DNA from 4 places in the Pseudomonas sp. MAFF 730105 genome. Region 3 is predicted to be linked to each of the others. Evidence: predicted binding sites of a transcription regulator. Region 3 holds the regulator's gene; each other region holds the start of a gene.
What was found. The regulator FliA, encoded in region 3, starts transcription of late flagellar genes. The targets are predictions, from matches to a motif close to CTAAAGTTTNNNNNNNNNNNGCCGNTAA.
Positions count from the first base shown of each region.

Region 1 (2,914 bases), 1.1 Mb from region 3:
GTCACGCCATCGCGGATGCCACTGATGAGATCGCGCAACGTCACGCCCATGCGAGCGATGCCCTGCTGCAGCACGCCCAGTTCATCGCGGCGGGTGACGATGATGTTATGGGACAGATCGCCGCTGGCAATGCGTTCGACCACGGCCAAGGTTTCGCTCAGCGGCCGGGTAATCTGTCGCGTGATGATCACAGCGGCAATGATGCCCACCAGCAAGGCGAGCAACGTACTGATCAGTTGCAGCGTGCGGGCCTGGGCGCTTTCGGCGTCGCGGCGGTCGAGCTGGATCTGATACAGCTGGTCGCTCAGGTTGACGATGGTCGCGCCCTGCTCGGTCATCTCCTTGCGCGCCTGCACGGCGTCGGCAGTGGCTGACTTGAAGGCCTGCAAGGCACTGCGGTATTGGCTCAGGGCGTTTTCCAGCTGGCGCAGCTCATCTTGGCGGGTGCTAGCGAAATGCAGGTTCAGCGGTTTGAGCGAAGCGATGGCGGCGTCCAGTTGGCCGACGGCTTTCTGCTCCGTATCGGCGTTGCTGTTGGCGGTGTAGCCACGAACTTCATAGCGAGCCAGCATGAATGCCTGCTTCGCCTGGGTGATCGCCTGGAACTGTTCGAAGCGTTCATCGCCCGGGGCCATTTGCGCTACATCGGTACCGATCACTTCGATCAGTTTATAGGCGGTTTCGGCGTTGGCACCCATGGCGTCCCGGGCGGTGTTGCCGGTGCGGTAGGCGCTGCGCATTTTGTTCAGGGACGCCTGATAGGCGCCGATGGTCGCGCTCTGCTCCTTGAGCAGCTTGACGTTTTCCGGGCTCTTGAAGCTGCTCAGCAGCGCGTTCTGTTGCGCCACGAAGCCATCGAGGGTGGTTTGCACATTCTGTGCGGCCGTCTCGTCGCCGTTGGTCAGCATGTATTGCAAGCGAGTGACCCGAAGTTTGGTCAGCCCGGCGTTGAGCTGGGTGATGTCACTCATCCAGTTACTGCGGTCGATCAGCCCGCCCAGGCTGTTCCAACCGGTCATGGCCAGGATGCAGGTCAGGAGCAGCACCAGGCCGAAGCCCAGGCCCAGTTTCATATTGACGCTAATGTTGCCAAACCAGCTATTCATCAAATTCCTCCAGGAACGTTGTGCTGCTTGATCGTCGGTTGGCTGGAAGTTTGTTGTTGTTAAGCCAGCAAAATAGGGAGCAGGCCTGTATCGGCCACCGGCTTGATATCTGAAAGATTTTTCCCCGGTACCCAGCTATTCACCGAATTTTCAGGCGCGTGTACCAAGCTTTTTTTCACATCCATTTCACTAGCTGCCTACGCCACCGTCTCTACTGTCACGCCATTGAATGACTGGGGTGGATGCCGTCGGGGCGGCTTGATGTGGAACTGAGACTGAGTTTTTTCGGCTTGACGCGCTCGATCGAGACCAGCCGGTTCGCCCGCTACCGAAACGCCATCGTCGTCCTGGCCTCGGCATTGCTGGTGATTCCATTGGCTCTCTGGTTGCTGAGCCCGGCGGCGTTGCCGGACCTGGCCCATGGCAATGTCGCCGGCGCCCGGACCTTGGCCGAAGGCTGGGCCAAGGGGGAGGTGATTGTGCTGGTGCGCCATGTCGAGCGCTGCGATCACTCCAAGGCTGAGTGTCTGAACGATCCCGCTGGCATCACTGACCGGGCCCGTGCCGTCGCGGTAAGTCTTGGTGCCCAGTTCGAGCACCTGGGCCTGGACAACACCGACATCTACAACAGTCCGGCCACCCGCACGGCCCAGACGGCGGGGTACATGTTCAACAAGGTGAGCGCTGGCGACGATTGGCTGATCAATTGCCGGCGTGACCTGTTGCGCAATGCCTTGGCCCACAAGGTAGCCGGGCACAACCTGATCCTGGTGACCCATAGCGAATGCATGCAGGCATTGGAAACCTCGCTCAAGCTACCGACCTCGACGTTTGGCTATGGTGCGTCGCTGTTTGTTTCCACTGCTGAGCCACAGGCGCCTCGGTTAATCGGTTTTATCGAAGCGTCTGACTGGCGTTCGGTGACATTTAAGTAACTTTTCCCACGGTTAGGATCGCCCATGCTGACGTCTGCTCGCTCCCGTTTCTACGGGCTCAATCTCGGAATTCCCCTGGTTTGCGCTGCCGTGGTGTTCTTGCTGTTCGACATGACCCGCATCGACATTGCTTTCAGCGATCTGTTCTATGACCCCGTGCACCAGCTGTTCCCCCTGGAACACGTAAAGCTGTTCGAAAAAATTACCCACAAATGGGCCAGGATCATTCCGAACTGGACCGGCGAGGCGGCCATCATCGCTGCGCTGTTGTCGTTTCTCTGGCCGATCTTCAAGCCGGAGAAGCGCCCTGGACTGCTGCGTTTCCTGGAGAAAACCCGGCTGGCCGCGCCGCTACGTTTTGCCTACAAGCACCGTCGTGATTTCCTCTATGTGGTCTTTGCATTTTCCCTCAGTACCGGGGTAATCCATTACCTCAAGGGACATACCAGCGTGTATTGCCCGGTAGAAACCACCCAATACGCGGGCAAGATCGAGCACAAGGAGTGGTACCAGAACTTCGACCTGCTGAAGGTCGCCGGCGACGGTCGCTGCTGGCCCGGCGGTCATGCTTCCGGTGGCTTTACCATGCTGGCGCTGTACTTCGTCGCACGCCGCTACCGCTGGCGATACTCGAAAGCGCTGATGTATGGCGCCCTGGGCTTGGGGTTTGTCTATGGCACAACGCGAGTCCTGCAGGGATGGCACTACATGTCCCATACATTTTGGGCAGGGATCTTCGTCTGGTTGAGTTGTTTGCTGATGGCGTTGGCTTTCTATGGGCGTGTGGCCTTGGAACAGCCGGTAGCGACCAAAGCTTCATTGCAGGATACGGAAGGCTTGCCTGGGCTGGGTGAACCACAGTCCTACGCCTGA
Region 1 covers NZ_AP018438.1:819,547-822,460, forward strand. Annotated here, with positions in the region: gene PCOSP_RS03490 (methyl-accepting chemotaxis protein) at 1-1,106, opposite strand, end outside; gene pmrG (lipopolysaccharide core heptose(II)-phosphate phosphatase PmrG) at 1,370-2,041, shown strand; gene PCOSP_RS03500 (phosphatase PAP2 family protein) at 2,066-2,914, shown strand.
Region 1: PCOSP_RS03490 (methyl-accepting chemotaxis protein) is a predicted target of FliA. The motif match lies at 1,194-1,221, and genes of this name have one in related genera.

Region 2 (2,914 bases), 2.1 Mb from region 3:
AATCGACACGAACGAATAACTCGCCGCCCCCAGTCCACCGCCGGCCAGGGCTTCGGGGCTCAGGCGCGCCATCATCAAGGTGTCGGTGAGGACCATCAACATGTGCGCCAACTGCGAGGCAATCAACGGCCCCGCCAGCCGCAGGATAGCCCGGAGTTCGGTACGCACAGGATGCTGCATGATCATCACGCTCCATGTTCAGACGAGGCTGTAAACCGTCGATTCTCGGTGCTTGCGACGCTTTGCACAAAAGGATAAAAACGATGGCAGATATGATTAAAACTCATGTATGGGTTCTTTCTGCTAGGCCCTCGTCATTGGAGCGTTTCCCGATGTCGCGTCGTCTCCCACCTCTTTATGCGCTGCGGGCATTCGAAGCAGCGGCGCGCTACAGCTCGTTCACCCGGGCCGCAGAAGAGTTATCGATTACCCAGAGTGCGGTGAGCCGTCACATCCGCACGCTCGAGGAGCATTTTGCCTGCCGGCTGTTCCAGCGCAGCGGTCGCAATCTGCAATTGACCGAAGCGGCGCGGTTGCTGCTGCCAGGTATCCGCGATGGGTTCATGGCACTTGAGCGGGCCTGCCATACGCTGTCGGGTGAGGACGGCATCCTGCGCATGAAGGCCCCCTCGACCCTGACCATGCGTTGGCTGCTGGCGCGCCTGAGTCGCTTTCGACATTTGCAGCCGGGCAATGAGGTGCAGTTGACCAGCGCCTGGATGGACGTCGATTCGGTGGACTTCAACACCGAGCCTTTCGATTGTGCGGTGTTGTTGGGCAATGGACATTTTCCAGCGGATTGGGAGGCCAGTTTCCTGTTTCCCGAGGAGCTGATTCCCGTGGGCGCGCCGAACCTGTTGAACGATCAACCGTGGGATGTGCAGCGGCTGGCCAACGCCGAACTGCTCCATCCCACGCCAGACCGTCGCGACTGGCGCAGTTGGCTGGAGCGCATGGGCTTGTCCGACAAGGTCTCGCTCAAGGGCGGGCAGGTGTTCGATACGCTGGAGCTGGGCATGATTGCAGCGGCGCGCGGTTACGGTGTTTCCATGGGCGACCTGTTGATGGTGGCCGAAGATGTGGCTCAGGGGCGCTTGAGCCTGCCGTGGCCGACCGCCGTCGCCAGTGGCGAGCATTATTACCTGGTCTGGCCCAAAACCCGTCCGGGAGGTGAACGTTTGCGTCGGCTCAGCGATTTTCTGCAAGGTGAAGTCAAGGCCATGCAACTGCCCGCGGTGGAGCGTCTTGGCTGAAACGTTGCAGTAAGGGTGATAGCAGCCTGTATTAATCCTTGCTGGCCGCTCAAGTATCTCGCTTTGCGGCCGAACCCGTGACATGGAACCCTCGTTCAGAAAGGGCAAAACATATACCTACCTTGAATAAAATGCCGAGCGTGCGACGTGATCAGGATGATCCGGTGTCTCGGCCAGGAGCCGTCATGTCTCAACCCCGTGCCCGGATCGCCTCACAGCTAGGCCTTGCCCTCGCCGTGATATTGGCGATCGTGATCTCCGGCAGTACCGTCTTCGCCTTGCGTTCGCTGGACGCCGCCAACCTTGCCACTCGTGAAGAGCATCTGGCCAGTGAAGCGCGTCTGATGGCCGATCAGCTCAATACCTTCCACGGCACCTTGCGCGAGAGCACCCAGCGCCTGGCTGGCCTGTTCGAAAAGCGCTTCAGCGCGGGCCTGAACGTGCACCCGGACCAGCCGGTTGCGGTGGCGGGCATACAGACGCCGAGCCTGAGCCTGGGTAGCGAAGTGCTGAACAACAACTTCAAGGAAGTTGACGAGTTCAAGCAGATGACCGCCGGGACCGCCACGGTGTTCGTGCGCAGCGGCGACGATTTCATCCGCGTCAGTACGTCGGTGGCCAAGCAGGACGGTTCGCGAGCCATTGGCACCATGCTGGACCACGCCAGCCCGGCTTACGCCCGCTTGATGAGTGGGCAGAGCTATATTGGCCGGGTCTTGCTCTTTGGCCGTTACTACATGACCCAGTACAGCCCGGTTCGTGACAGCGGTGGCAAGATCATCGCCGCGCTGTACGTCGGTTTCGACTACACCGATGCGCAGAATGCCCAGTTCGAGAACCTCAAGCGCTTCCGCATTGGCAAGACCGGCTCGCTGGCCCTGCTGGATGAACAAAGCAAATGGCTGGTACCGCCGGCCGGCGTCCAGGCGCTGGATGCCGCTGTCACGACCGTCGTTGGCCTGGTGAAAGAACCGGGCAAGGGCGCGTTCTGGAGCGACACCGCCGAAGATTTCTATAGCGTCGCCGTACCGTTCGAGGGCGGGCCGTGGGCGGTGGTGGCGAGCATGCCGAAGGCCGAGATTCGCGAGGTGACCTGGAGCGTCGGTACGCAACTGGCCATTGGCAGCTTGCTGGCAATGCTGCTGGCGGTTGGCGCAGCGATGTGGCTGTTGCGCAGCAAGCTGGCGCCCCTGGGCGATCTGGTGCGCCAGGCCGAAGCATTGGGCGCCGGTGACCTGAGTGTGCGCCTGAGCGTGTCGAGCCATGACGAAATCGGCCAACTGTCCCGTGCCTTCAATCAGATGAGCCAGGCGTTGTCGACCATGGTCGAGCATATCCGCAAGGCCTCCCAGGAGGTCAGCAGTCGTGCCCAGGCCCTGTCCGGGTTGTCCAGCGGTGCTTATGAGGGGATGGAGCAGCAGTCCGGCGAAATCACCAGCATGGCCGGCGCGGTGGAAGAGTTCAGCGCTACCTCGTTGAACATTGCCGACAACATGGGCAATACCGAGCGCCTGGCCCAGGAAAACGCCCAGCAGACGCGTATCGGTCGGACATCGATGGATGAAGCCTCTTCGTCCCTGGAACAGATCGCCGGCGCACTGAACAGCACTGCCACGGTTATCAACACCTTGGGTCAGCGTTCCCAGGAAATCGGCGGGATC
Region 2 covers NZ_AP018438.1:6,380,388-6,383,301, reverse strand. Annotated here, with positions in the region: gene PCOSP_RS28230 (NorM family multidrug efflux MATE transporter) at 1-186, opposite strand, end outside; gene PCOSP_RS28225 (LysR substrate-binding domain-containing protein) at 333-1,253, shown strand; gene PCOSP_RS28220 (methyl-accepting chemotaxis protein) at 1,439-2,914, shown strand, end outside.
Region 2: PCOSP_RS28220 (methyl-accepting chemotaxis protein) is a predicted target of FliA. The motif match lies at 1,302-1,329, and genes of this name have one in related genera.

Region 3 (2,914 bases):
AGAGCATTGCCCTGGTCAGCATGGACAGCTTCCGTATCGGCGCCCAGGAGCAACTCAAGACCCTGGGCCGGATTCTCAACGTGTCGGTGACCCATGTGGATCCGGGTCAATCCCTGGCCCAGGCGCTGGAGCCTCTGTTGCGCAAACGCGTCGTGCTGATCGATACCGCAGGCCTGCAAGCCAGCGATCCAGCCCTGCGCATGCAGCTTGAAAGCCTGGCCGGGCGTGGCATCAAGTCAAAAAATTATCTCGTGTTGGCAACCACCAGCCAGAAACAGGTTCTAACCGCCGCCTACCACAGCTACAAACGCTGCGGATTGGCCGGTTGCATCCTGACCAAGCTGGACGAAACGGCAAGCCTGGGCGAGGTCTTGAGCCTGGCGATCGGTCACGATCTGCCGGTGGCGTACCTGACGGATGGACCGCGGATCCCGGATGATTTGCATCTGCCGCGTCGCCACCAACTGGTCAGCCGTGCCGTGAGTGTGCAAATGCAGGACGAACCCAGCGAAGAAGCCATGGCTGATATGTTCGCTGATATCTACCACAGCCCGACCAAGCAGGTTGGCTGAGGTAATCATGAATATTTTTTGTACCTACATCGATGGTCTGCCAGGCAATGTTCCGTATGTGAACGCGCAGCCAGTAATGTGGCCTCCGTCTAAGTAAGACAGGTAAAGAACGAACATGGGCAGCATGCATCCCGTACAGGTGATCGCGGTGACCGGCGGCAAAGGTGGCGTCGGCAAGACTAACGTGTCAGTGAACTTGTCCCTGGCTCTGGCAGAGCTTGGCCGACGGGTCATGCTGCTGGACGCCGACCTGGGCCTGGCGAACGTGGACGTGCTGCTGGGGCTCACACCCAAACGCACGCTGGCGGACGTGATCGAAGGCCGCTGCGAACTGCGTGATGTGTTGTTGCAGGGGCCGGGCGGGATTCGTATCGTGCCGGCCGCCTCCGGCACCCAGAGCATGGTTCATCTGACCCCGGCCCAGCACGCCGGTCTCATCCAGGCATTCAGCGACATTGGCGACAACCTCGATGTGCTGGTGATCGACACGGCGGCGGGTATCGGTGATTCGGTCGTCAGTTTCGTGCGTGCCGCCCAGGAAGTGCTGCTGGTGGTCTGCGACGAGCCCACCTCCATCACCGACGCCTATGCCCTGATCAAGCTCTTGAACCGTGACTACGGCATGAACCGCTTCCGCGTCCTGGCCAACATGGCCCAGAGCCCGCAGGAAGGGCGCAACCTGTTCGCCAAGTTGACCAAGGTCACCGATCGCTTCCTGGACGTTGCCCTGCAATACGTCGGCGCCGTGCCGTACGACGAGAGCGTGCGCAAGGCTGTCCAGAAGCAACGTGCCGTCTATGAAGCTTTTCCCCGTTCCAAATGCGCGCTGGCATTCAAGGCGATCGCCCAGAAGGTCGATACCTGGCCACTGCCGGCCAACCCTCGTGGGCATCTGGAGTTTTTCGTCGAGCGTCTCGTGCAACAAACAGCAGGGCCCGTGTTATGACAGCCAGCGGTTACAACCACCTCTACAAAAAATCGGCACGGGACGCCCAGTACGAGTTGATCGAGCGTTACGCGCCCCTGGTCAAGCGCATCGCCTATCACTTGCTGGCGCGGTTGCCGGCCAGTGTCCAGGTTGAAGACCTGATCCAGGCGGGCATGATCGGACTGCTCGAAGTGGCGAACAAATACGACGCGAGCAAGGGCGCCAGTTTCGAGACGTACGCCGGCATTCGCATTCGTGGCGCGATGCTCGACGAAGTCCGCAAGGGCGACTGGGCACCCCGTTCGGTGCACCGTAATACCCGCATGGTCAGTGACGCCATTCGCGCTATCGAAGCGAAAACCGGGCGAGACGCTAAAGATCATGAGGTTGCGGCCGAACTCCAGTTGAGTCTCGATGATTATTACGGGATTTTGAACGATACCTTGGGCAGCCGCCTGTTCAGTTTCGACGACCTGTTGCAGGACGGCGATCATGAAGGGCTGCACGAGGATGGCGCGAGTACTCACATGGAGCCTGCGCGTGATCTGGAAGACGAACGTTTCCAGAGCGCGCTGGCCGATGCGATTGCCAATTTGCCGGAGCGTGAGCGACTGGTCTTGGCGCTGTACTACGACGAAGAGCTGAACCTCAAGGAAATCGGTGAAGTCCTGGGGGTCAGCGAATCGCGGGTCAGTCAGTTACACAGCCAGTGCGCCGCCCGTTTGCGGGGGCGTTTGGGGGAGTGGCGAGCGCGCTGACAATCGGTGCGGGGAGGTTGCGAGCAGGGTTTGCGTGGCACGTGTTGCGCAGTCTCGATCCGTTGTGTCCCGGGCCGTTGTCGAATGCTGTACCGGATTGATTGAAATGGCGCGTTCAGGTGCTGCACGCGTTTAAGACTGCTTGGAGGTCGAATTGGACAAGAACATGAAAATCCTCATTGTTGATGACTTTTCAACGATGCGGCGGATCATAAAAAACCTGTTGCGTGACCTTGGGTTCACCAACACGGTCGAGGCCGACGATGGCACTACTGCCATCCCGGTTCTCAACAGCGGGAGCATCGACTTTCTGGTGACTGACTGGAACATGCCTGGCATGACCGGTATCGATTTGCTGCGCCATGTGCGCGCCGATGAAAAACTCAAGCACCTCCCGGTGCTGATGGTCACCGCCGAAGCCAAGCGCGAGCAGATCATCGAAGCGGCCCAAGCCGGCGTGAACGGCTATGTGGTCAAACCCTTCACGGCCCAGGCGTTGAAAGAAAAGATCGAAAAGATCTTCGAACGCATCGGTTAACGGCGCCACGGGGGAGCTATGGAGAATAACGAAGCTTCAATGGGCGATTTCGAATCGACCCTTAAAAAACATGCCCGCGAACTGGTCGAAAGCCTTGAAAAAGGTCGTTTCGGCGATG
Region 3 covers NZ_AP018438.1:1,901,360-1,904,273, forward strand. Annotated here, with positions in the region: gene flhF (flagellar biosynthesis protein FlhF) at 1-572, shown strand, start outside; gene fleN (flagellar synthesis regulator FleN) at 688-1,518, shown strand; gene fliA (RNA polymerase sigma factor FliA) at 1,515-2,258, shown strand; gene PCOSP_RS08490 (chemotaxis response regulator CheY) at 2,425-2,796, shown strand; gene PCOSP_RS08495 (protein phosphatase CheZ) at 2,815-2,914, shown strand, end outside.

Region 4 (2,914 bases), 3.3 Mb from region 3:
ACCTGGTCGTTGCCTTTGCCGGTGGCGCCATGGGAAATGGCGTCGGCGCCGGTCTCGTTGGCGATTTCGATCAGGCGCTTGGCGATCAGCGGACGGGCGATGGACGTACCAAGCAGGTACTCGCCTTCGTAAACGGTGTTGGCACGGAACATCGGGAACACGAAGTCGCGGACGAATTCTTCGCGCAGGTCATCGATGTAGATCTCTTTGACGCCCATGGCCTGAGCCTTGGCGCGTGCAGGCTCGACTTCTTCGCCCTGCCCCAGGTCAGCGGTGAAGGTCACCACTTCGCAGTTATAAGTGTCCTGCAGCCACTTGAGGATCACCGAAGTGTCCAGGCCGCCGGAATACGCCAGAACGACCTTGTTTACGTCCGCCATGCCATCACTCCACGGGTTGTACGGAAAGCCGTCAAGTCTAACGTCCGGCGCAGATAATTTACAGAGGCGCGACAGCTTATGACGACGAAGCGACAGATTATGTCGAGCGCGCGACGATCAAATCGAATCAGGATGTCCGCGCAGTGGCCGGAACGGGACTCGGGGCCGAGGTCTTGGCCGGCGCAGCCGCGGGCGACGGGGCCTTGGCGGGTGCAGCGGTCGGTGCTGGCGCCTTGGCCGGAGCCGCAGCGGGCGCGGGTGCTGGTTGAAGGGCAGGTTGAGGTACCGGCGCTTCGGTGGGGGACACACGCGACAGCTGGACGACCACACGGCGGTTCTTGGCCCGGTTGGCGGCGTTGGTGTTGGGTACCAGAGGGTAGCGCTCGCCATGGAAGCGCAAGGTGATCTGCGACTCCTGGAAGCCATTGGCCTTGAAGAAATCCTGGACCGCCAGGGCCCGGCGGCGCGACAGCTCACGATTGGTCAAACGGTTACCGCTGTTGTCGGAGTGACCGTCAAGCTCGACATGATTGACGCTCGGGTCGGCCTTGATGAAGTCGAGCATCACCTGCAATTGGGCCTTGGCGTGTGCGTCGAGCTCGACCTCTTCGCCGGGGAAGCCGATCTGGGTCTGCTTAATCTGCTCGAAATTCTTTGGCAACAGTTTCGCCACACAACCTTGATAGTCGCTGAAGGCCTTGTTGAAGCGCACGGGCAGTAGCCGGACTTCCGACACCCTCCCGTCCTCGGTGTTGCGACGCACCACCGGGCTACGCCCCTCCATCAGCCCGCTGATCAAACGACCCGCCTGGACCTGGGAGCTGTTGAACAGCACGTCGCCACTGCCGATCCTGACCGATCCCAGGTTGATGTCGCCCCGCCCCGGTTGCCACGGCGCAGCCGCCGCCAGCAACGTTGCCGACCCGCCACCCATCATCGGATTGTAGGTCTTGAGGCGGAACGTGGCCTGCTCGCCCGCCCGGCGAACGAATTCGCCGCTGCCGAAATCGGTGATCGGCTGGCTCAGCCGGCACTCGAACTTGTCGCCTTCAACCGTCCACTCAATGCTCTCCAGACGGGTCTGGAAAGTGAGCGCCATGGCAGGAAGACTGGCAAACACACTGAGCAAGGCTAGATAACGCTGGCGCACGGGAGGCTCCACTGGCTTTTGTACGAAATTCGGTACTCGCTGGGCGCATGACGCCGCCCCGAGACACGGCACGGATTCGGTTCATGCCTGAAGGAGCTATCGGTCACTTGCGGCAAAACTTGATAGCGAGTGCCTGCATCGGTCTTTTCCGGTAGCATTCCCCAGAGTTTGACCCGCCTGGAAGCCCCCCAATGTCCGACCGCCTGACCCTGCTGCGTCCCGACGACTGGCATATTCATCTTCGCGATGGTGCTGTGTTGACCCATACCGTCGCCGATGTCGCGCGCACCTTCGGGCGCGCAATCATCATGCCCAACCTGGTTCCGCCCGTGCGCAATGCCAGCGAGGCCGACGGCTATCGCAAGCGTATCCTCGCCGCACGCCCGACCGGCAGCCGCTTCGAACCGCTGATGGTGCTTTACCTCACCGACCGTACCCAGCCCGAAGAAATCCGCGACGCCAAGGCCAGCGGCTTCGTCCATGCCGCCAAGCTGTACCCTGCCGGCGCCACGACGAACTCGGACTCCGGGGTCACCAGCATCGACAAGATCTTCCCGGCGCTGGAGGCCATGGCCGAAGTCGGCATGCCCTTGCTGATCCACGGTGAAGTCACCCGCGGCGACGTCGACGTATTCGACCGCGAGAAGATCTTCATCGACGAGCACATGCGCCGCGTCGTGGAGCGCTTCCCGACACTCAAGGTCGTGTTCGAACACATCACCACCGGCGATGCCGTGCAGTTCGTCAACGAGGCCCCGGCCAACGTCGGCGCAACCATCACGGCGCATCACCTGCTGTACAACCGCAACCACATGCTGGTGGGCGGGATCCGGCCGCATTTCTATTGCCTGCCGATCCTCAAGCGCAACACCCACCAGGAAGCCCTGCTCGATGCCGCCACCAGCGGCAGCGCCAAGTTTTTCCTCGGCACGGACTCGGCGCCCCACGCCCGCCATGCCAAGGAAGCGGCCTGCGGTTGCGCCGGTTGCTACACCGCCTATGCCGCCATCGAGATGTACGCCGAGGCGTTCGAACAACGCAATGCGCTGGACAAGCTCGAAGGCTTCGCCAGCCTCCATGGCCCACGTTTCTACGGCCTGCCGGTGAACACCGATCGTATTACCCTGGTCCGCGACGAATGGACCGCCCCCGCCAGCCTGCCCTTCGGCGAGCAGACTGTCATCCCGCTGCGCGCCGGTGAAAAACTGCGCTGGCGCCTGCTGGAGGAAAGCGCGTGAGTGAAGAGCATTTCGATGACGAACTGGACGGCAACGGCGGTTCAAGCGGCACTCGCCACCCCATGGCTGCCCGGTTCCGGGGTTACCTGCCGGTCGTGGTCGACGTAGAGACCGGCGGTTTCAACTCCGCCACCGATGCGCTGCTG
Region 4 covers NZ_AP018438.1:5,184,244-5,187,157, forward strand. Annotated here, with positions in the region: gene PCOSP_RS22660 (argininosuccinate synthase) at 1-380, opposite strand, end outside; gene PCOSP_RS22665 (flagellar protein MotY) at 508-1,530, opposite strand; gene pyrC (dihydroorotase) at 1,722-2,768, shown strand; gene rnt (ribonuclease T) at 2,765-2,914, shown strand, end outside.
Region 4: PCOSP_RS22665 (flagellar protein MotY) is a predicted target of FliA. The motif match lies at 1,627-1,654, and genes of this name have one in related genera.